2 regions of the Actinomadura luteofluorescens genome follow, and region 2 is predicted to be linked to the other one. Evidence: riboswitches for the same ligand, from Rfam matches in the RefSeq annotation. Region 2 holds a riboswitch; the other holds the start of a gene.
What was found. A riboswitch is a leader RNA that binds a small molecule or an ion and turns the genes downstream of it on or off. The one in region 2 is predicted to bind glycine.

Region 1 (11,601 bases), 3.2 Mb from region 2:
GAGCGCTGCAGGTAGCGCGTGTTGACGGCGACGCCGCCTACGGCCGCCGGCGCGACCAGCTTCACGAACGACGCCGCCAGCTGCACCAGGACCGTCCGCCACAGCGGCAGCCGCTCGGGGACGAACCCCATCAGCATGAACGCGGCGGCGACATAGGTGAGCGCCGCCGCCCCGAGGGCCGCCGCCACCCAGTGCCAGCTCGCCGTGGCCGCCAGACGGCCGATGTCCAGGCTCGTCACCTGCGGGATGACGATGTACGCCGCGACCGACAGCGCCACGATGCTGACGATGGTCCGGGGCCGGAACCGCTCCAGCTTGGCCGGGGGCGCCTCCGTCTCCGGCTTCAGCCGGACGATCTGCTCCCGGATGCGGGTCAGCAGGTCCTTGTGGCGCCGCAGCGCGGTGCGGGTCTCCCGCGACAGCGCCACCCGCTGGAGCAGCGGCACCGCCCCGCCGAGGGCCTCCTCGCCCAGCACCGGCGCCGCGGTCCGCACCGCCCGCTCCGGCCCCGTGCGCAGCGCCAGGGTCGTGAGCAGCTGCGCGAGGTCCAGGCGCAGCGCCAGGTCGCCGGCCGCGGTCTCCCCGGACCGCAGGTCGGTGAGGTAGGCGAGGCCGTCGTCGCCGACCAGGACCGCCTCGCCCTCCAGCCGCCGGTGCGCGAGCCGCCCCGCCTGCAGGGACCGGAACTGCCGCCACACGTCCGCCAGCAGCTCGTCGGTGACCTCCCCGTCGGGGACGTCCCCGAGCCGCCGCCCCGGGACGTGCTCGTAGGCCAGCAGCGCCGCCTCGGTGCCGACCTCGCACGTGCCGACGAGCCGCGGCGTCCGGGCGCCCGCGGCGTCCACCGCGTACGCCATCAGCGACTCCAGTTCCAGGGACCGGCGCAGCGACCGCAGCGTCCGCCCCGTCGTGGCGCCGCGCAGCCGCAGCAGCCGCCAGACCCGGTACAGCAGCCCGGCGGTCTGCTGGTCGCGGTCCAGGACGCGGACCTCGATGTCCCAGTCGCCGTGCGCCCCCCGGCCCGCCGGGAGCCGGGCGCCGTACCCGTCCTGGGGGCAGGAGGCGAGGGCGACGCCGTAGCGGCGGCTCTCGTCGGCGGCGTGCGCGTCGTCCAGGCGCGCCCCCCGCTGCGGGCGCAGGCCGAGCCGTTCGAGCGCGGCCACCACGGCCGCGCCGGACGGGCGCGGGTTCGGCGTCCCGACCGCGTAGAGGGTGCCGTGGCCGATGGCGCGGCCCAGCAGGTAGGTGGCCGCCAGCGCGGCGACGGAGGCGTAGGACGCGGTCAGCCCCGTCAGCGCCGCCAGCCCGATCATGGTCCAGGTCGCGGCCTGCCAGCGGGCGCGGCCCGCCATCCCGACCGCGCTGACGAACGCGATCACCGGGGCGATGTCGGTGTGCACCGGCGCGGTCTCGGTGCCGCCCCAGATCAGCGAGTCGAGCACGCCGCCCGGCGCGGCCCGCACCACCAGGTCGTCCAGGCCCACCGTGACGCCGAAGGCGATCATCGCGGCCAGCAGGGCGATCGCGACGCGCATGCCGTCCTTGTGGAACAGCCGCTCGATCGCGAACGCGATCGGGACGGCCAGCACCCCGAAGCTGGACACCAGCGTCGCCAGCGTCAGCAGCGGCCGCGGCGCGTGCGCGGTGCCCTGCGCGATGTCGGTCTGCAGGCCGTGGGTCGTCTGCTGCGCGATCGACACCAGCAGCATCACCGCCGCCAGCCCCACCACGGACGCCGCGAACCGGATGGCGTCGGAGGGCCGGCGGATCCGGTACGGCTGGGCGGGCTCGTCGACGGGCGCGGCCGCGGCGGCGCCCTGCGCCGGGCGCACCGCGCCGTCGTGGGTCTGTGTCACGCCGTACCGCCGCCCTGACCATCCGCCATCGTGATCAGCGTCCCAGACCCGGCGGCGCGCCGTCGAGTCGCGGGGCCGCCGCCGGGACGCGCGTCCATCCCGCAGCCTCATCTCCCCGCCCCCGTGCGGCCCGGAACCGTCGCGTCCCAGGTGAGTCAGCACATGGTACTCGCCGGTACGGCCCCGGCGCCCGGCGGCGCGGCCCCTTGCGGCGGGCCGGAACGACGTCGCGGACGCGCCTTTGGGTAGGGTTCGACCTAGGACATGCCGTCGACCCTGTGCGGGAGAGACCCCACGCCGCCAGCGTGGGGCGCCGAAGGGGCAACCTCCCCGGAACCTCTCAGGCAAAAGGACCGCGCGGGCGAGGCACCTCTGGAAAGCAGGCGCCGGTCCCCCCACGGGGGCGGGCGGCTCACCGAAGGGGAAACCCCGCCGCGCGGGTGAAGCTCTCAGGTGCCGATGACAGAGGGGGAGACCGGCCCGCCGGCCAGCGCCGGCGGCGCACCTGAGCGACCGCAGCAGCCAGGAGGCCCTCCATGACCGCCCAGTTCTTCGCCCCCGTGGCCGCGCCGCAGCATCCGCGGTCGGCGTTCGCCGACCGGCATGTGGGCCCCTCGCCGGACGACCAGGCGAGGATGCTGGCCGCCATCGGCTACTCCGGCGCCGAGGCGCTGATCGACAAGGCGGTCCCCGCCGCGATCCGCACGTCCCGGCCGCTGGACCTGCCGCCCGCGCTGAGCGAGACGGCCGCGCTGGACCGGCTCCGCGAGCTGGCGTCCCGCAACACCGTCCTGACGTCCATGATCGGGCTCGGCTACCACGGGACGACCACGCCCGGTGTGATCATGCGCAACGTGCTGGAGAACCCGGGCTGGTACACCGCCTACACCCCCTACCAGCCGGAGATCTCCCAGGGGCGCCTCGAAGCCCTGCTGAACTTCCAGACGATGGTGGGCGACCTGACCGGGCTGCCCGTCGCGAACGCCTCCATGCTGGACGAGGGCACCGCCGCCGCCGAGGCCATGGCACTCGCGCACCGCGTCTCCAGGCGCAAGGAGCCCGGGACGTTCCTCGTGGACGCCGACGCCCTCCCGCAGACGATCGAGGTCGTCCGGACCCGCGCGATCCCGCTCGGCATCGAGGTCGTCATCGCCGACCTGTCCGGCGGCCTCCCGGACGGCGACTTCTTCGGCGTGCTGCTGCAGTACCCGGGCGCGTCCGGCGCCGTCCGCGACCTGGAACCGGTCATCGCGCAGGCCCACGAGCGCGGCGCCAAGGCCGTCGTCGCGGCCGACCTGCTCGCGCTGACGCTGCTCCGCCCGCCCGGCGAGTCCGGCGCCGACATCGCGGTGGGCTCCGCGCAGCGGTTCGGCGTCCCCTACGGGTTCGGCGGCCCGCACGCCGGCTACATGGCGGTCGGCGAGGGCATCCAGCGCCAGCTCCCCGGGCGGCTCGTCGGCGTGTCCGTCGACGCGGACGGCGCCACCGCCTACCGGCTGGCGCTGCAGACCCGCGAGCAGCACATCCGCCGCGAGAAGGCCACCAGCAACATCTGCACCGCCCAGGTCCTGCTCGCCGTGATGGCGAGCATGTACGCCGTCTACCACGGCCCCGAGGGCCTGGCCGCGATCGCGCAGCGGACGCACCGCCGGGCCGCCGAGATCGCCGCGGGGCTGCGCGCCGGCGGCGTCGAGATCGTGCACGACTCGTTCTTCGACACCGTCCTGGCCCGCGTGCCCGGCCGCGCCGCCCAGATCGTCGCGGCGGCCCGCGAGCGCGGGATCAACCTGCGCCCGGACGGCCCCGACCGGGTCGCGATCGCCTGCGACGAGACGACGCTGCCCGAGCACGTCACGGCCGTGCTGGACGCGTTCGGCGCCGCCGCGGCCGGCGACGTCCCCGAGGCGTTCCCGGACGTCCTGCGCCGCGAGAGCCCCTACCTGACCCACCCCGTCTTCCACGCGCACCGCTCCGAGACCGCGATGCTGCGCTACCTGCGCAGGCTCCAGGACAAGGACATCGCGCTCGACCGCTCCATGATCCCGCTCGGCTCCTGCACCATGAAGCTGAACGCCACCGCCGAGATGGAGCCGATCACCTGGCCCCAGTTCGCCGACCTCCACCCGTTCGCGCCGCTCGACCAGGCGGCCGGCTACGTCGAGCTGATCGGCGAGCTGGAGGGCTTCCTCGCCGAGATCACCGGGTACGCCAGGGTCTCCGTCCAGCCGAACGCCGGCTCCCAGGGCGAGCTGGCCGGCCTGCTCGCCATCCGCGGCTACCACGCCTCCCGCGGCGAGGAGCACCGCGACGTCTGCCTGATCCCCTCCTCGGCGCACGGCACCAACGCCGCCAGCGCCGTCATGGCCGGGATGCGGGTCGTCGTCGTCACGTGCGACGAGGGCGGCAACGTCGACCTCGACGACCTGCGCGCCAAACTCGCCGCGCACGGCGACCGGCTCGCGGCGATCATGGTGACCTACCCGTCCACGCACGGCGTCTTCGAGGAGACGATCACCGAGGTGTGCGCGGCCGTGCACGAGGCCGGCGGCCAGGTCTACGTCGACGGCGCCAACCTCAACGCGCTCGTCGGCCTGGCCCGCCCCGGCGAGTTCGGCTCGGACGTCTCCCACCTCAACCTGCACAAGACGTTCTGCATCCCGCACGGCGGCGGCGGCCCCGGCGTCGGCCCGATCGGCGTCCGCGAGCACCTGGCCCCGTTCCTGCCCAACCACCCGCTGCGCGAGGAGGCCGGCCCCGGCACGGGCGTCGGCCCCATCTCCGCGGCCCCGTGGGGATCGGCCGGCATCCTGCCGATCTCCTGGGCCTACATCGCGATGATGGGCCCCGACGGCCTGCGCGCAGCGACCGAGGGCGCCATCATCGGCGCCAACTACCTCGCCGCCCGCCTCGCCCCGCACTACCCGATCCTCTACACCGGCCGCAACGGCCTCGTCGCGCACGAGTGCATCGCCGACCTCCGCAAGATCACCAAGGAGACGGGGGTCACCGCCGAGGACGTCGCCAAGCGCCTCATCGACTACGGCTTCCACGCCCCCACCCTCTCCTTCCCCGTCGCCGGCACCCTGATGATCGAGCCCACCGAGTCCGAGGACCTCGCCGAACTCGACCGCTTCTGCGACGCCATGATCGAGATCCGCCGGGAGATCCAGCGCGTCGCCGACGGCGGCTACGACGCCGACGACAACCCCCTCAAGAACGCCCCCCACACCGCCGCCTGCCTCGTCTCCGACGACTGGAAGCACGCCTACACCCGCGAGGAGGCCGCCTACCCCCTCCCGTCCCTCCGGGAGAACAAGTACTGGCCCCCCGTCCGCCGCATCGACCAGGCCTACGGCGACCGCAACCTCGTCTGCTCCTGCCCGCCCCCCGAAGCGTTCGAGGACTGAATTGGATTGTGGTTGTTCTGGGTGAGGCGCCTGGGGGCGCCTCACCCAGAACAACCACGTGCGATCGCTGTGTTTATTGCAGTGCTCTCCTCCTTCGGGCCTGGCGGCCCTCCATCGTCGGGCACCGCGTGCGATCGCTGGCATCGCTTCGACTCGCCTGGCGGCTCGCTGCGCGATCAGGTTCTCGCTTTGCTCGAACCTGCCTTCGGACGCGATCGCGGTGGTTCGGGTCGCTGGTGGCTTGGGGGTGGGCTGGGCGCCGTTCACGTCGTCTTGATGGTCGGCGATGATCGCGCGGGCCTGGGGGCCGCCGGTTGGGTGCTGTCGCGCGTGGCGCCGGGCTTGGCGGGGCGCGGGGGCGGCACGGGCGATGGATTTGTGATCTTGCTTGGGTTTTGGGTGTCGTCGCGGGACGGGGGCGGCGCGGATCGCTACGCTCTTTGCGGACCCCGACCCCCAGAGGGCAGAAGAGCGATGATCGAGTCTCCGGACGCGGTATCCGACGACGCGGCGCGACTGTGCGAGGAGGCCCGCGGCCTCGCCGAGGACGGTGAGGCCGAGCGGGCCGCACTGCTGTTCGAGAGGGTGCTCGCACTGGGCGACACCCCGTTCCGGGCGCGGGCGGCGCTGGGGCTGGCGGTCGTCCTCGACGACGCCGGGCACGTCGAGCGCGCCCGGGAGGCCGACCGGGCCGCGATCGCCACCGCCGACCCCGAGTACGGGCCGCGCGCCGCCTACCACCTGGCGCTCACCCACGAACGGGCCGGCGAGCAGGAGCGGGCGGCGCCCGCCTGGCGGGTCGTGGTCGACTTCGGCAACCCCGCCTACCTGCCGCCCGCCCACCTGGCCCTCGCCCGGATCGCCGACGACGCCGGCGACTTCGACACCGCCCGCGGCCACTGGGAGGCGGTGATCGCGACCGGGGACGCCGAGTACGGGCCGCCCGCCGCGCACGACCTGGCCCAGCGGCTGCTGGAGCGCGACGAGCCCGCCCGGGCCCAGCGAGCCCTGACCGCCGGGCTCAAACTGATCGACCGGGGCACCGACCCCTACGCGTACGGCAGGCTCGCCGTCGCGCTCGGCATCTCCTACCTCGACCAGGCGATCGGCGCGTTCGGCGCGGCGCTGGGGGAGGAGCCGACCGACCCGGAGGTCGGGCCGCTGGCCACCGAGCTGCTCGCGCGGACGCTGCCGCTGCGGGGGCGGGGCGCCGAGGCGGGCGAGGTGTGGCGGCGGGGGCTCGCCGAGCCCGGCACCGCCGGGCAGGTGCGGGCGCGGCTGCGCCGCGACTTCGGCGACTCCGACGACGACGGCGACCTGTGGTGGGAGCCGGTCGTCGAGCACGCCGTGTCCGACGGGACGCTCCCCGCCCTCGCCGGCGAGGCGTTCGGCGCCCTCGACCACATGTACGCGCTGCTCGCCGTCCGGTACGCCGAGCGCCGGGCGGGCGACGCCCGCGAGACCCTCGGCAGTGCCGTCCGGGTGCCGGGCGGCTACGCGTGGGGGCCGCTGCTGCACGAGAGCTTCGCCGAGCGGTTCCGCCTGGCGACCGGCTCGGCCGCCCCGGACCTGACCGAGGGCTAGGCGGTTTTTTCGCAGTCCCGGCCACTTCGCTCGCCTGGCGGCTCGCTGCGTGACCGTGCCTGGGCGAACGCGGCATCGCTTCGCGATCTGCCCGGTTCCGCTCGCCTCCGGCCTCGCTACACCGGGCAGTTCACGCGTTCGCGCGCGCTTCGAGACAGGCGCTAGCCGGCGATGGCGCGCTCGGCGATCACCTTGGTGATGCGGGCGCGGACGAGGTACTCGGTGGGGACGGCGTTGCGCCGCCCGAACTCCTCGGCCCGGTCGGCGCCCATGTAACGGCCGCCGATGACCGTCGCCCAGCGCAGCACCTCGTCCAGGTCCTCGACGAGGGACGCCTCGGCCTGGATCAGCACGTACGAGTACGGCGGCGTCTGGTCGTCGACGCACACGGACAGGCGCGGGTCGCGGGCGAGAACGCGGCCCTTGACGCTCTGGCGGCCCGTGTTGAACAGCAGGTCGTCGCCGTCGAGGACGAACCAGATCGGCGTCACGTGCGGCGTCCCGTCCTTGCGGGTCACAGCGGCCTTGCCCGTCCGGGTGCCCTCCATGGCGAACGCGCGCCACTCGCTGTCGGTCATCGTCTCCATAGGCCCAGTCTGCCGCACGGCCCCTCCGCGGCCGCCGCTACCGTGAGTCATATGAAGGTCGCGACGGTGCATGGGCCCGCCGAGGTGCTGCTGGACGAGGTAAAGGATCCGGCGTTCCTGCTGGTGCTGACGCACGGCTCGAACGGGGGAGTGGAGGCGCCCGACCTGCTGGCGGTGCGGGCGGAGGCGTTGCGGCTCGGCGGCGCCGTCGCGCGGGTGACGCAGCCGTTCCGGCTCGCCGGGCGGCGGGCGCCCGGCCCGGCGGCCAAGCAGGACGAGGCGTGGCTGGAGATCGTCGCGGTCCTGCGCGAGAGATTCGGGGACGTCCCGCTGGTGCAGGGCGGCCGCAGCAACGGGGCGCGGGTGGCGTGCCGGACGGCGGCGGCAGCCGGAGCGGCGGGCGTGGTGGCGCTGGCGTTCCCGCTGCACCCGCCGGGCAGGCCGGAGAAGACCCGCGTGGACGAGTTGCGGTCGGCGGGGGTGGAGGTCCTCGTCGTCAACGGCGACCGCGACCCGTTCGGCGTGCCCGCCCCCGTGGACGCGGCGGAGGTCGCGGTCCTGCCGGGAGAGCGGCACGACCTCGGCAAGGATCCCGCGGCGGTCGGCCGGGCCGTGGAGCCTTGGCTCAGACGTTGGACGGCCCGTCCGGTGCGGACGGGCCGGAAGTAGGGTCGCTCCGGGCCCGGTGCGGGCCCAGAGGCCGGTGGTGGGCGGGCGTGCCCCCGAGGATGATCACCCGTTTGAACTAGTCCCCCGTGGAGACCGCTCAAGCGGCGGACGTGGCCTGCGCGTCCGTCGGCCGGTGCGGCGCGATGACTCCCCCGTCGGGCAGCAGCTCACCGGTGTCCTCGAACAGCACGACTCCGTTGCACAGCAGGCTCCACCCCTGCTCGGGGTGCGAGGCCAGCGTGCGGGCGGCGTCGCGGTCGGGTGCGTTGTGGGAGGGACAGAGCGGCTGGTGCGGGCACATGGCGTGCCTCCGGTCTCAACTACTGGTCGGTCGTGGTGCTTTCCTGTTCTGACGCACCCCAGTGTGGAGTGGTTCGCCCCCACCGGCCATAGCCCGTTGGGACGGTTGTCCATTGGTACCGGAGTACCGGACGGATGTGATCCCTCCCACTCCGGGGTGCCACGCAGTAGCGTCCCGCCCGCGCGATAACGGACGAAGAACGACACGCCGCCGGAGCCTGAAACCCCTACGATGTTCGGCGGGGGAACGGGCTTTGCAGGGGTTGGGGGAGTGAGGCCGGTGCGGGTCGCGCTGTCCGTCGCGTGCTTCGAGGACGTGCTGTTCCCCGGCACCGCGAAGGCCGTGACCGTGCTGCTGGAGCGGCTCGGGCACGAGGTGGCGTTCCCGCCGGGGCAGACGTGCTGCGGCCAGTTCCACTGGACCGCCGGCTACCACCGCGAGGCCGCCGGGCTCGCCCGGTCCCACGCCGCCGCGTTCGAGGGCTGCGAGGTCGTGGTGGCGCCGTCCGCGTCGTGCGCCGCGACCGTCCGCGCCGACTACCCGAAGATCGCCCGGGCGGCCCGGGACCCCGGCCTGGCGCGCGCCGCCGAGGGCCTCGCCTTCTACGAGCTGACGGAGTTCCTCGTCGACGTCCTCGGGGTCACCGACGTCGGCGCGTACTTCCCGCACCGGGTCACCTACCACCCGTCCTGCCGGTCTCTGCGCACCCTCGGCGTCGGCGACCGGCCGGTGCGGCTGCTGCGCTCGGTGCGGGGCCTCGACCTGGTGGAACTGCCGTCCGCGGGGGAGTGCTGCGGGTTCGGCGGCGCGTTCGCGATGAAGAACGCGGACGTGTCGGTCGCGATGGTGGCCGACAAGGTCCGGCACGTCCGCGACACCGGCGCGGAGGTGGTCTGCGCGGTCGACGACTCGTGCCTGGCCCACATCGGCGGCGCGCTGTCGCGGCTGCGCGGCGGCGTCCGGACGATGCACCTGGCCGAGATCCTCGCGGAGACGGGGCCGGCGTGACGGCCTCCTCTCCGGGGACGACGCCGTCCTCCTCAGGCAGGAGCGGGCCCGTGCCGAGGCCGAAGTTCGCCGCCGCCGCGCGGCCGGAACTGGCCGACACCCGGTCACGCCGCAACCTGCGCGGCGCGACCGCCGCGTTGCGGGGGCGGGAGGCCGCCGCGGCGGCCGGGACCGCCGACTGGGAGGACCTGCGCGAGGCCGGGCGCGCCATCGGGGACGGCGCGCTGCTCGACCTCGACGCCCACCTGGAGGAGCTGGAGCGGGCCGTCACCGAGGCCGGCGGCACCGTGCACTGGGCGGCGGACGCGGCGGAGGCGCGCCTCGTCGTCACCGGCCTGGTCCGCGCCACGGGCGCCAAGGAGGTCGTCAAGGCGGCCTCCGCGACGACCCGGGAGATCGGCCTGAACGACGCGCTGGCCCGCGCGGGCGTGACCGTCCGCGAGACCGGCGTCGCCGAGATGGTCGTGCAGCTCGGCGAGGACGCGCCGTCCCACCTGCTGTCCCCGGCCGCGCACCGCGACCGCGCGGAGATCGCGGAGCTGCTCCGGCGGGCGGTCCCGGGCGCGGGGCCCGGCCTGGCCGACGATCCCGAGGCGCTGGCCGCCGCGGCCCGCACCCACCTGCGCGACCGCTTCCTGCGCGCCCGCGTCGCGGTCACCGGCGCGAACTTCCTGGTGGCCGAGACCGGCACCCTGGTCCTGCTGGAGTCCGAGGGCAACGCGCGGATGTGCCTGACGCTCCCCGAGACGCTCATCAGCATCGCCGGTATCGACAAGGTCGTCCCGACATGGGATGACATGGAGGTGTTCCTTCAGCTCCTCCCGCGCTCGTCGACCGGCGACCGGATGACCCCGTACGTGTCGTCGTGGACGGGCGTGACGCCGGGAGACGGGCCGCGCGCCTTCCACCTCGTCCTGCTCGACAACGGCCGCACCCGCGCCCTGGCCGACGAGGTCGGCCGCGCCGCCCTGCGGTGCATCCGCTGCTCCGCCTGCTCGAACGTCTGCCCCGTCTACGAGCGGACGGGCGGGCGCCCCTACGGGCCCGTCCATCCCGGCCCGATCGGCGCGGTGCTCACCCCGCTGACGCGCGGCGTGGAGAGCGCCGCCGACGCCTCGCTGCCGTACGCGTCCACGCTCTGCGGCGCCTGCGCCGACGTCTGCCCGGTGAAGATCGACATTCCGGACGTGCTGGTTCACCTGCGGGGGAAGGTGGTCGAGTCGCGCCGGCGGCGTCCGGTTCCGACGCCCGAGATGGCGCTGATGCGCGGTCTCGCCTGGACGATGGGCGACCCGCGCCGCCACGAGGCGGCGGTGCGGCGCGGGGTCCGGTGGGCGCGGCTGCTGTCGCGCGGAGGGCGGATCCGCCGCCTTCCCGGCCTGCTCGGCAAGTGGACCGAGGCCCGCGACCTTCCCGCGCCGCCGGCCGAGAGCTTCCGCGGCTGGTGGGACAGGACGCGCGCATGAGCTCGCGCGAGGAGGTGCTGCGCCGGGTCCGCGAGGCGCTCGGCGGGGCCCGCGGCACGAGTTCGCCGGTGCCGCGCGGCTACGCCCGGCGGCTGCCCGCGGCCGACGCCGAGACCCGGGCCGACGTCCTCGCGCTGTTCACCGAGCGGGCCGCCGACAACCGCGCGGCGGTCCGGCACGTCGCCGCGGACGAGGCGGGCACGGCCGTGGCGGCCGCGCTGTGGGGGCGGGAGGCCAAGCAGATCGTCGTCCCGGCCGACCTGCCCTTCGGGTGGCTCGCCGAGCTGGACGGCGTGCGGGCGCTGGCCGACGCCCCGGCTCTCGACCTCGACACGCTCGCCGGGTCGGACGCCGTCGTGACCGGCTGCGCGGTGGCCGTCGCGCAGACGGGCACGGTCGTCCTGGACGGCGGACGGGCGCAGGGCAGGCGGGCGCTCACCCTCGTCCCCGGCCACCACCTGTGCGTGGTGCACGCCGACCAGATCGTCGGAACGGTCCCGGAGGCGGTCGGGCGGCTCGACCCGGCGCGCCCGCTGACGTGGATCAGCGGGCCGTCCGCGACCTACGGCATCGAGACGGCGCGGGTCGAGGGCGCCCACGGCCCACGGCACCTGGAGATCATCCTCATCGAGGACTGACCGGTTCTAGCGCACGCCGCCGAGGACGACGCCGAGGCCCGCGCGGAAGCGGGCGTCCCAGTCGACCGCGCCGCCCTCGCCGCCC
Region 2 (11,601 bases):
TCGCGGATCGCGGCGAGCCGCTCGTCCACCCGGTCGACGTCGACGAGCTCCGGCTTGTCGCCTTCCAGCCCGAGGATGACGGCCTTGTCGGAGCCGTGGCCCTTGCCGGTGAGGCCGAGCGACCCGTAGAGGGTCACGGCGACGGACGCGGTCTTCTCCAGCAGCCCGTCACTCTGGAGGCCCCGCGCGAACCGGTGCGCCGCCGCCATCGGCCCGCCCGTGTGGGACGACGACGGACCGATACCGATCTTGAAAAGGTCGAAAACGCTGATGGCCATAGCTACCTCGTTGTAGCCGCGCCCCCTCCCCCGGAGGGGAACCCCGGCCGGGGGAGGGGGCGCCGGAACGTCACAGGTTCGGGTACAGGGGGTGCCTGTCGGCCAGCGCCTTCACCCGGGCCGCGAGCGCGTCCCGGTCGAAGGACGGCTGCAGCGCCAGCGCGATCACGTCCGCGACCTCGGCGAAGTCCTCGGCGGTGAAACCGCGGGTCGCCAGGGCCGGGGTGCCGATGCGCAGACCGGAGGTCACCATCGGCGGACGCGGGTCGTTCGGCACCGCGTTGCGGTTGACCGTGATGCCGATGTCGTGCAGGCGGTCCTCGGCGTCCCGCCCGGTGAGCTCGGAGTCCACCAGGTCGACCAGCACGAGGTGGACGTCCGTCCCGCCGGTCAGCACCCTCACGCCGGCCTTGGCGGAGTCCTCGGCGAGCAGGCGCTCGGCGAGCAGCTTCGCGCCCTCCACCGTCGCCGCCTGCCGGGCACGGAACTCCTCCGACGCGGCGATCTTCAGGGCGACGGCCTTCGCGGCGATCACGTGCTCCAGCGGGCCGCCCTGCATCCCGGGGAACACCGCCGAGTTGATCTTCTTGCCGTACTCCTCGCGGGCGAGGATCAGCCCGCCGCGGGGGCCGCCGAGCGTCTTGTGCGTCGTGGTCGTCACGATGTCGGCGTGCGGGACGGGCGACGGGTGCAGCCCCGCCGCGACCAGGCCCGCGAAATGCGCCATGTCGACCATGAGCAGCGCCCCGACCGAGTCGGCGATCCGCCGGAACGCGGCGAAGTCGAGCTGCCTCGGGTACGCCGACCAGCCCGCCACGATCATCTTCGGCCGGTGCTCGGCCGCGAGCGAGGCGACCTCGTCCATGTCGACCAGGCCGTCCTCGGCGCGGACGTGGTACGGCACCACGTTCAGCACCTTGCCGGAGTAGTTCAGCCGCATCCCGTGCGTGAGATGCCCGCCGTGCGCGAGGTCGAGGCCGAGGATCGTGTCGCCGTGCTGGAGCAGCGCGAAGTACACCGCCGTGTTGGCCTGCGCCCCGCTGTGCGGCTGGACGTTCGCGTGCTCGGCGCCGAACAGCGCCTTCGCCCGGTCGATGGCGAGCTGCTCGGTGACGTCGACGAACTCGCAGCCGCCGTAGTAGCGGCGCCCCGGATACCCCTCGGCGTACTTGTTCGTCAGGACCGACCCCTGCGCCTCCAGCACCGAGACGGGCGCGAAGTTCTCCGACGCGATCATCTCCAGGGTGCCCTGCTGGCGCCGCAGCTCCGCCGCGACGGCCTCGGCGACCTCCGGATCGGCCGTCGCGAGGGAGTCGTTCAGGCTCATGCTTCCTCGATCAGCTTGTCGTAGGCGGCGGAGTCGAGCAGGTCGCCCGGCTCCTCCGAGATCCGCACCTTGAAGATCCAGCCCTCGCCGTACGGGTCGTCGTTGATGACCTTCGGCTCGTCCACCACCGCGGTGTTCACCGCGGTGATCTCGCCGCTGACGGGGGAGTAGAGGTCGCTGACCGACTTGGTCGACTCCACCTCGCCGCACGGCTCGCCCGCCTCGACGGCGTCGCCCTCCGACGGCTGCAGCTCGATGTAGACGATCTCACCGAGGGCGTCGGCGGCGTGCGCGGTGATGCCGACCGTGACGATGCCGTCCTCGCCACCGAGGCCCGACACCCACTCGTGCTCCTCGCTGTAGCGGAGCTCCTCCGGAACGCTCACGATCACTTCTCTCTTTCCACTGTGGGGGCGCGCCCCACACCGCCGGACAACTTGTTCAGGAACGCTTGCAGATCAGGGACGCTTGTAGAACGGCAGGGCCACCACGTCCACCGGCTCCTGCCGGCCGCGGACGTCCACGGCGAGGCCCGCCTCCTCGACGCCGCTGTCGAGGTACGCCATGGCGATCGGCGTGCCCAGTGTGGGCGACGGGGCGCCGCTCGTCACGATTCCGCACGGCGCGCCGCCGGACGTGACCACCTGGTACCCCTTGCGGGGCGCGCGACGCCCCCGCGCGACCAGTCCCACGAGCCTACGGCCCGGCGGGGTCTGCGCCTGCGCCGCCAGAGCCGACTTCCCCACGAAATCGCCTGGCTTGTCCAGCTTCACGACCCGGCCGAGGCCCGCCTCGAACGGCGTCGTCTCCGCCGTCAACTCGTTCCCGTACAGCGGCATCCCCGCCTCCAGGCGCAACGTGTCACGAGCCGACAACCCCGCCGGGACGACCCCCTCCACCGCCGCGAGCGCCCGCCACAACCCGACCGCGTCGGCCGCGTCCACGAACAGCTCGAACCCGTCCTCGCCCGTGTACCCGGTGCGCGCCACCAGCGCGTCCACGCCCGCGACCCGCCCCGCCAGGATCGCGTAGTACTTCAGGTCCCCCAGCGGCGCGTCCGTGAACCCCTCGAGGATCCCCTGGGAACGCGGCCCCTGCAGCGCGATCAGCGCGTACGAGTCGGACCGGTCGTCCACCGCGGCCTCGAACCCCGCGGCGCGCTCGACCAGCGCCTCCCGGACCACGGCGGCGTTCGCGGCGTTCGCCACCACCATCCACGTCTCGTCGGCGAGCCGGTAGACGATCAGGTCGTCCAGGACGCCGCCGTCGTGCCCGCAGATCATCGTGTAGCGGGCCTTGCCCACCGGCATCGGCGACAGATTCCCGACCAGCGCGAAGTCCAGCGCGGCCCCCGCGCCCGGCCCCGAGAGGAAGATCTCCCCCATGTGCGACAGGTCGAACAGCCCCGCACCCGTGCGGACGGCCTGGTGCTCGGCGGTCTCGCTCGCGTAGCGCAGCGGCATCAGATAGCCCGCGAAATCGACGAGATTCGCGCCGAGGTCCTCATGGACGTCGTGCAGCGGCGTCTTCTTCACGGTCGGATCGGCGGACATGGGATCGGCTCCTTCGTCACGGGCGCGCGTGGTCCATCGTCCCACTCGCGCACCGGGCGTATCGGTGCCTCCCCCTCTGTCATCGGCGCCTGAGAGCTTCACCCGCCGCAACGCGGCCGGCTTTCACCTTCGGCGGGGGACCACGGTCCCCGCTTTCCAGAGGTCGCCTGGCCCGTGCGGTCCATGGGCCTGAGAGGTTCCGGGGAGGATTTGCTCCTTCGGCGTCCCCCACCGGCTGCGAGGGACTCTCCCGCACGGGATCATCAGCTGTCGAAGAAGGCTAGCAGTGTTCATTGCTTTTTTTCAGGTCGGGGCCTTGGGGGCCCCGACCTGAAAAAACGCGTGCGATCGCTGCATCGCTCCGGCTCGCCTGGCGGCTCGCTGCGCGATCAGGTTCTCGCAAGCTCGAACCTGCCTTTGGACGCGATCGCGAGTGTTGAGGCTGTCGCGGGGCTGAGGCGGCGGCTGAGGTGGCTTCGTTAGACGGTGCTGCTGGGGTGCGCCTGTTCCGCCAGTCCCTTGGCCCGGGTCGTCTCGGCTGTTGCGCTCCTTGTTGGTGTTGCGGTCTCCCCCGCTTCGGCTCGGGACGATGGTTGGGGTTCGGGTCGCCTTCGGCGTTGCGCGGGTGGGGGTTCGGGTCGCCTTCGGCGGTTTGGGGGTGGGCGTCTTTGTTTAGTGGGGGGTGGGGGGAGTGGACATGGACTTCACGCAGGTTTGGAGGGCGGTTCTGATCTTCTGTAGCTCGTCGGGGGCGGGGGTTCTCGTGGGGTTGGGGGTCGGCATCTGGACGCCTTGCTTTTGCATGCAGTCGTTGAAGGCCTTGACCGCCTTGGACTGGGCCGGGGGCAGGGGCGTCGTCTCGGTGCCCTTGCCGGGCTTGGGGGTGGACGGGGCCGTCGTCGCGGCGGTCGGGGGCGGGGGTGACGAGGCGCTCGTCGGCTTGCCGTCGTCGCCGCCGCAGCCGGCCAGGGCCAGGGGCAGGATCAGCGCCGTTGCCGCTATGTGACCGCGCTTCAAGGGAACCTCCGTGGGGCGGGTGGGGGCTCATGATGCGGGGTCGGCCCTTCCCGTGGATACGGGCTCCCGTGCCAATGACGCGCGGGCGGGTTAGCACCGCGCATCAAAGCGGCCTCCGGCGCGTGCGGCTTCTGCGTTCGCTTCAACCGGAACGCGGGCCGTAACGTACTCTGAACTGGTTGTCGGAGATCACCCCCGGGTGCGGGGTGGACGGACCCGGAGGGCACGCCGCATGGTCTACTACCTGGCTGGAGCGTTGATCCTCTTCTTCGGCCTGCTGGTCTCCATCGCGCTGCACGAGCTCGGGCACTTCACCTTCGCGAAACTGTTCAAGGTGCGGACCACGCAGTTCATGGTCGGGTTCGGGCCCACCATGTGGTCGAAGACCAAGGGCGAGACCGAGTACGGCGTCAAATGGATCCCGCTCGGCGGCTACATCCGCATGATCGGCATGCTGCCGCCGCGCAAGGGCGACGCGCCGGGGCAGGTGCGGCGGATCAGCACCGGGCCGTGGCAGGGACTCATCGAGTCCGCGCGGGGCGCCTCGCTGGAGGAGGTCGGGCCCGGCGACGGCGACCGCGTGTTCTACGCCAAGAAGTGGTGGCAGAAGATGCTCATCATGTTCGGCGGGCCCGCGATGAACCTGCTCCTGTCGGTGATGTTCTTCGCGATCCTGCTGATGGGCATCGGCGTCAACCAGCCGCAGCCGGTGATCAAGGAGGTGGCCGAGTGCATGGTGCCGGCCAGCGCCAAGGTCACCGAGTGCCCCGCGAACGCGGCGCCGACGCCCGCGCGGCAGGTCGGCCTCCAGGCCGGCGACCGGATCGTGGCCTTCGACGGCAAGAAGATCGACGAGTATCCGCAGCTGCAGCGGCTGATCCGCGAGGACGGCGGCAAGACCGTCCCGATGACCGTCCGGCGGGACGGCAGGGACGTGCGGCTGAACGTCCCCATCACCCGCAACCAGATGTACGACCTCAAGGACGAGGACAAGGTCGTCAACGTCGGGTTCCTCGGCATCACCCCGTCCAGCGGGATCGAGCGGCAGGGGCCCGGCGCGGTCGCGAGCACCATGGGCGACCTGACCGCGCGCACCGTCGGCGCGCTGGTGCGCATGCCGCAGAAGATGGTCGGCGTGTGGAACGCCGCCTTCGGCGGTCACGAGCGCGACCCGAACGGGCCGATCGGCGTCGTCGGCGTCAGCCGGATCGGCGGCGAGGTCGCCGCGTCCCACGACTTCACCGGCACGCAGAAGGTCTCCTTCTTCGTGATGCTGCTCGGCTCGCTGAACCTCGCCGTCGGGCTGTTCAACCTCATCCCGCTGCTGCCGCTCGACGGCGGGCACATCGCCGGCGCCCTCCTGGAAGCGATCAAGAAGGCGTTCGCGCGGATCCTGCGCAGGCCCGACCCGGGTTACGTGGACGTCGCCAAGGCGCTGCCGGTCACCTACGTGATGGCCGTCGTCCTGATCGTCATGGGCGGCCTGCTGATCTACGCCGACCTGTTCAATCCGATCCGCGTCACCGGGTGACGTCCGGCATCGTGCCGGTCTTCAGGAAACCGTCCAGCGCGGCCCGGTAGGGGGCGATGTCGAGGCCCTGCCGCGCCAGCCACGCGTCCGACCCGTAGGTCCCCGCGTAGCGCTCGGCGCCGTCGCAGATGAGCGTGACGACGCTGCCGCGCTCGCCGCGGGCCCGCATCTGCGCGATCAGCTCGGCCGCGCCCCACATGTTCGTGCCGGTCGAGCCGCCGACGCCGCGGCCGCTGACCTCGCTCGTCCAGCGCATCGCCGCGATGGACGCCGCGTCCGGCACCCGGATCATCCGGTCGATCACCGTCGGCAGGAACGACGGCTCGACGCGGGGACGGCCGATGCCCTCGATCCGCGAGCCCGCCGCCGTCCGGGCGGGATCGCCGTCGGCGAACGAGCCGTGGAACGCCGACCCCTCGGGGTCGACGACCGCGAGCCGCGTCTGGAACCGCTGGTAGCGGGCGTACCGGCCGATCGTCGCGGACGTCCCGCCGGTGCCCGCGCCCACCACGATCCAGGACGGCTCGGGGAACCGCTCCAGCCGCATCTGCTCGAAGATCGACTCGGCGATGTTGTTGTTGCCGCGCCAGTCCGTCGCCCGCTCGGCGAAGGTGAACTGGTCCATGAAGTGGCCGCCGCACTCCGCCGCGAGCCGCCGCGACTCCTCGTAGATCGCCGACGGGTCGGCCACCAGATGGCAGCGGCCGCCGTGGAACTCGATGAGCTGGATCTTCTCCGGGCTGGTGGTGGCGGGCATGACCGCGACGAACGGCAGGCCGAGCAGCCGCGCGAAGTACGCCTCCGACACCGCCGTCGACCCGCTGGACGCCTCGATGATCGTCGTGTCCTGGCGGATCCAGCCGTTCGCCAGCCCGTACAGGAACAGCGACCGCGCGAGCCGGTGCTTCAGCGAACCCGTGGGATGGACGGACTCGTCCTTCAGGTAGAGGTCGATGCCCCACTCCGGCGGCAGCGGGAACACGTGCAGGTGCGTGTCGGCGCTGCGGTTGGCGTCGGCGTCCACGAGCCGGATCGCCTCGGCGATCCACGCCCGGTATCCGGGATCGCAGCGGTCCACGATGCGGCTCATGGCGGCTCTCTCCTTGATCGTCGGCAGGGTCCCACGATATCCGCGCATGTCACGGTGCATCATTGAGGAGGCGGGGGGCAGATGATCGAGATGTTCGACGAACGCATCGTGGCGACCGGGCGGCTTCCGCTGTTCGGCTTCTTCGTCGCGTTCATGGTCACTTTCGTGCTGACGCGGGTGAACGTCCGGCTGATCCGCGCGGACGTGCGCTGGTGGTTCCGGAACGTGAAGGCCGGCGACGTGCACATCCACCACGTCGTGTTCGGCGTGGTGCTGATGCTGATGGGCGGGGTGGCGAGCCTCGCCGTCCCGGACGCCTACGTCGGCCTCGACCTCGCCGCGGCGGTGGTGTTCGGCATGGGCTCCGCCCTCGTCCTGGACGAGTTCGCGCTGATCCTGCACCTCAGCGACGTCTACTGGACGGAGAAGGGCCGCGCGTCCGTCGACGCCGTGTTCGTCGCCATGGCGGTGACCGGGCTGCTGCTGCTCGGCATCCGCCCCCTCGGCTACGAGGGCATCGCGCCCGACCCGGGCACCGGACTGATCACCCGCGTCTACGTCGCCTCCCTCGCGGTCAACCTCGTCCTCGCCGTGGTCACGCTGCTGAAGGGCAAGATCTGGACGGGGCTGCTCGGGCTGTTCGTGCCCGCGCTGCTGATCTTCGGTGCGATCCGGGTGGCGCGGCCCGGCTCGCCCTGGTCGCGCTGGCGCTACGACCCCGGCTCGCGCCGCTACCAGCGGGCCGTCCGGCGCGAGACGAGGCTCAGGCGGCCGCTGATCCGCGCCAAGATCTGGGTGCAGGAGTTCATCGCGGGCCGGCACGACCTCATCCCGCCCGAGCTGCTGCAGCGCCGCACCGAGGCCGCCGAGCGGGCCCGCCGCCGCAAGCTGGCCCGCGCCGCCGCCCGCGCCGAGCGGCGCGCCGAACGCCGGGCCGAACGCGGCCGGGCGCGCCGGGCCGAGCGCAGGGCTGCACGTCGCGCCGCCGCGCGGGCGCAGCGGGAGGCCGTCGAGCGTGCCGAACGCAACGCCGCGGCCCGCGCCCACCGGGAGGCCGCCGCCCGGGCGCGCCGCCGCACCCTGTCGCGCGTGCGGGGGCAGACCGGGTCGCGCCTGCGGACCCGCGCCGCGTCCGCCCGGCGTGCCCGCGGCCGCGCGCACGGCGACGAGCCGCCGTCCGGGGAGCAGCCGCCCGCGCAGGCCCCCGAGCTCAGTCCATGACGGGGGCGACGGCCCGGACCGTGTCGATCGTGTCGGCTTCGGCGGCGGACTTGTCGGGCCGGTAGCGCAGGACGCGGGCGAACCGCAGCGCGATGCCGCCGGGATAGCGGGGGCTGTGCTGGACGCCGTCGAACGCGATCTCGACGACCAGTTCGGGCCGGACGTGCACCGTCCAGGAGTCCTCGCGCACGGCCAGCGCGCGCAGCTTCTCCGTCTGCCAGGCGAGCAGCTCGTCGGTGAGCCCCTTGAAGGTCTTGCCGAGCATGACGAAGCCGCCGGTCTCGGGGTCGCGGGCGCCGAGGTGCAGGTTGGACAGCAGGCCCTGCCGGCGGCCGTGCCCCCACTCGACGGCGAGGACGACGAGGTCGAGGGTGTGCCGGGGCTTGACCTTGATCCAGCCCGCGCCGCGCCGCCCGGCCGTGTACGGGGTGTCGAGGGACTTGACCACGACGCCCTCGTGGCCGCGCGCGACGGCCTCGTCGAAGACCTCCTTGGCCCGCGCGGGGTCGCCGGTGACCGCACGGGGCATCCGCAGCTCCTCCGGGACGACCCGCGCGAGCGCCTCGTACCGCTCGGCCCCGGGCGCGTCGAGCAGGTCCTCGCCGCGCGCGCCCTGCGGAGGGGCGTCGCCGGCCTCCACGAGGTACAGCACGTCGAACAGGAAGACGGCCAGCGGCACCGGCTCGGTGTCCTTCGCCGTGCGGGTCGCGGTGCGGGCGGAGGTGACCTGGAACGGGTGGGGGCGGCCGTCCGGCCGCAGGGCGATCAGCTCGCCGTCGAACACGGCCTCGCGGACGGGCAGCCCCCGCACCGCCTCCACCACCTCCGGCAGCCGGGAGGTGATCTCGTCCAGCGTCCGGGTGAACACCCGGACCCCGCCGCCGGACACGTGCACCTGCGCGCGGATGCCGTCGAGCTTCCACTCGACGGCCGCCTCGCCCCTGAGCTTGGCGAAGGCCTCGTCGACCGACGGCGCGGCGGCGGCCAGCATCGGCTTGACCGGCCGGCCCACCTCCAGCGTGAACGCGCGCAGCCCGTCCACCCCCTCGGCGAGGGCGGTCGTCGCGACCGGGCCGAGCGAGCCGCGCAGCATGAACGCGCGCCGGACCTCGGCGGACGGCACCCCCGCCGCCGCCGCGATCGCCTCGGCCATCACCCCGTCCAGCGCGCCCTGCCGCAGCTCGCCCGCCAGCAGCCTGATGAGGAAGCCCTGCTCGGGGGCGGTGGCGCGGCCGAACAGCGCCGCGAGCAGCTCGCGCCGCCGGGCGACCGAACCGGGCCCGGACACCGCGCCGATCTCGCCGAACGCCGCGTCCACCCCGGGGACGGTCAGGGACGGCTCCGCGGCGGGCGGCGGGAGGTCGCGCAGCGCGGCGTACCCCACCCCGATCTGGCGTTGCGGCAGCTCGCCGGACAGGTAGGCGACCACGGTCGCGGCCTCGCCCGCGTCGGCCGCGCGCAGGCACTCCGCGAGCGCGGACACCTTGGCCTTGCGGCCCGAGGTGCCCGCGACCGCCTCCGAGGTCCGTGCGATGTCCGCTATCAGCATCCCTTCATTGTGACCACCGGGTCTGACGAACGGCACCGCCAGGGGGCCTGGTCACGCGCGGCGGCCCTGGTTACGTTGGCGGGTGGCGGGAACGGTCGGCGGGACGGGAGTGAGGAGCGCGGCGTGGGCCTTCAGCGTCCGGTCGAGCCTTTCCACCGCCCCTACTCCGGCCCGGAGCCGCCGGCCCCGGGACGCCGCCCGCGCAGGCTGATCGCGCTGCTCGCGGCGGCCATGGCGCTCGCCGCCGCGGCGGTCGTGGTCGTCCTGGTCATGTCCGGGGGGAGCGAGCAGCAGGCCGCCCGGCGGACGCCCCGGGGCGGCCCGTCGCGGACGCCGCCGGGCAGCCCGTCCGCGACGCCGGGCCCGCCCGAGAAGGTGATCAACGCGCTCCCGGCGCCGTGCGGGACGGTCGCGGCGGCCACGGCCGAACGGGCCGTGCCGAAGGCGACGCGGCGGCAGAGCGCGAACTCGACGCTCACGACGTGCACGTTCTCCTCGACCGGCTCGGCGTTCCGCTGGCTGCGAGTGGAGGCGCACCTGTACGCGCCGGGCGACACCGCTTCGCCCGTCCAGGACGCCGAGGGCTACTACGACGCGCAGTGGGCCCAGGCGCACGACGCGCCGCTCGTGCGGACCGTCACCCTGGAGCGCCGGGACGGCATCGGGGACGAGGCGTACCGCTGGTTCAAGACCGACGAGGGGCAGCCGACCGTGGTCGGGCAGGTCACGGCACGGATCCGCAACGCGGTCTTCACGGTCAGCTACAGCGAGCAGGCGCCGCGCGGGGGACGGGCGGACGCCCGGGAGCGCGCCTGCCTCGAGACCGCCACCGCGGTCGCCCGCGAAGTCCTCGCCGCGCTGAACCGTTCCTGACCTGAATCGGCCGATCATGGCTTCATTTCTGGCGGCACCTTCTAAGGTGAACCGGTAAAGGGGAGGGTGTGCGCCGATCGAGCTTTCCCGCCGGGCATGATGATCGGTGCGCAGCGAGTCTGGGGAGGAGGGGGTCGACGTCGTGACCATGCCATCGTTCGGAGTGTCCTGGGTGCGTGACATCCGGGGCTAGCAGCCCTTACTTGCCTGAGGGCCGCGGAGTGGTCCCCGCTCCGCGGCCCTTTCGCATGCCGTGTCCGGACCAGTGCCCCGCCATTGCCGAACCATTTTCTAATAATCGGTTCGAGGCTGGGGCGAATGGCGGCCGTCAGGGCTCCAGCAGTCCCGCCCCGGCCCATACGCCGCGCGCCCGGCCGTCCAGGAAACCGACCTCGTCCAGGAACGCGGTGCATTTACGGAACGACCACGCCATCGTCGCGCGCCGGTGCGGGCTGCGCGCCGCCACGCGCCGCGCCAGCCGCGGGTCCAGCCCCACCGCCGTGTAGCAGGACGGATGGACGAGCTGCGCGGCCATCAGCCGCGTGGCCTGCGCCATCCAGTACGCCGCCATCCGCCGCCGCACCGCGGGCATCTCCGCGACCAGCCGCTTCAGCTCCTCCCGCGCGTACCTGATGTGCCGGGCCTCCTCGACGACGTGGATCCTGGTGACCTGGCGGATCAGCGGCTGGACGTTCTCGTCCGGGAAGGTCAGCCGCTGGAACGCGTCGGTGAGCTCCTCCACGATCAGCGTCCCGGCGAACATCGGCACCGGGTCGTACACGGCGCCGAACAGCTTGGCGAAGTGGAACTCCAGCGCCCGCGGCCGGTGCGTGCGCAGCCCGCACGTGCGCACCATCCGGGCGAACATCCGCGAGTGGCGGCACTCGTCGGCGATCTCCGTCAGCGCGTAGGCCACATGGTCGCTGTCGTAGCGGTGCCGGTAGGCGTGCATCACCAGCGACTGCATCAGCAGCATCTCCGACCAGATGCCGAACGAGGCGATGCTGCACATCTCCCGCTTGGTCAGCTCCACCCGCTGCCGGTGCGTCAGCCCGTCCCACAGCGGCGTCTCGTAGACCGACGTGAGCCGGGGCGGGAAGTAGAACACGTCCGGGTCCTGCGGGACGTCCCAGTCGACGTCCACGTCCGGGTCGAAGGAGTG

Region 1: another riboswitch for glycine. It lies ahead of gcvP (aminomethyl-transferring glycine dehydrogenase); the one in region 2 lies ahead of gcvT (glycine cleavage system aminomethyltransferase GcvT).

The regions. Positions count from the first base shown of each region.
Region 1 covers NZ_JACCBA010000001.1:9,362,086-9,373,686, forward strand. Annotated here, with positions in the region: gene BJY14_RS43020 (lysylphosphatidylglycerol synthase domain-containing protein) at 1-1,856, opposite strand, end outside; glycine riboswitch at 2,128-2,222, shown strand; glycine riboswitch at 2,223-2,332, shown strand; gene gcvP (aminomethyl-transferring glycine dehydrogenase) at 2,393-5,263, shown strand; gene BJY14_RS43030 (tetratricopeptide repeat protein) at 5,738-6,847, shown strand; gene BJY14_RS43035 (PPOX class F420-dependent oxidoreductase) at 7,009-7,434, opposite strand; gene BJY14_RS43040 (alpha/beta hydrolase family protein) at 7,486-8,103, shown strand; gene BJY14_RS43045 (DUF5999 family protein) at 8,201-8,404, opposite strand; gene BJY14_RS43050 ((Fe-S)-binding protein) at 8,684-9,412, shown strand; gene BJY14_RS43055 (lactate utilization protein B) at 9,463-10,878, shown strand; gene BJY14_RS43060 (LutC/YkgG family protein) at 10,875-11,516, shown strand; gene BJY14_RS43065 (TetR/AcrR family transcriptional regulator C-terminal domain-containing protein) at 11,523-11,601, opposite strand, start outside.
Region 2 covers NZ_JACCBA010000001.1:6,208,379-6,219,979, forward strand. Annotated here, with positions in the region: gene BJY14_RS28975 (L-serine ammonia-lyase) at 1-278, opposite strand, end outside; gene glyA (serine hydroxymethyltransferase) at 349-1,605, opposite strand; gene gcvH (glycine cleavage system protein GcvH) at 1,602-1,991, opposite strand; gene gcvT (glycine cleavage system aminomethyltransferase GcvT) at 2,064-3,158, opposite strand; glycine riboswitch at 3,232-3,321, opposite strand; glycine riboswitch at 3,326-3,421, opposite strand; gene BJY14_RS28995 (hypothetical protein) at 3,831-4,175, opposite strand; gene BJY14_RS29000 (M50 family metallopeptidase) at 4,408-5,706, shown strand; gene cds1 (L-cysteine desulfhydrase Cds1) at 5,696-6,796, opposite strand; gene BJY14_RS29010 (hypothetical protein) at 6,878-8,017, shown strand; gene BJY14_RS29015 (ATP-dependent DNA ligase) at 8,007-9,566, opposite strand; gene BJY14_RS29020 (hypothetical protein) at 9,690-10,439, shown strand; gene BJY14_RS29025 (AurF N-oxygenase family protein) at 10,768-11,601, opposite strand, start outside.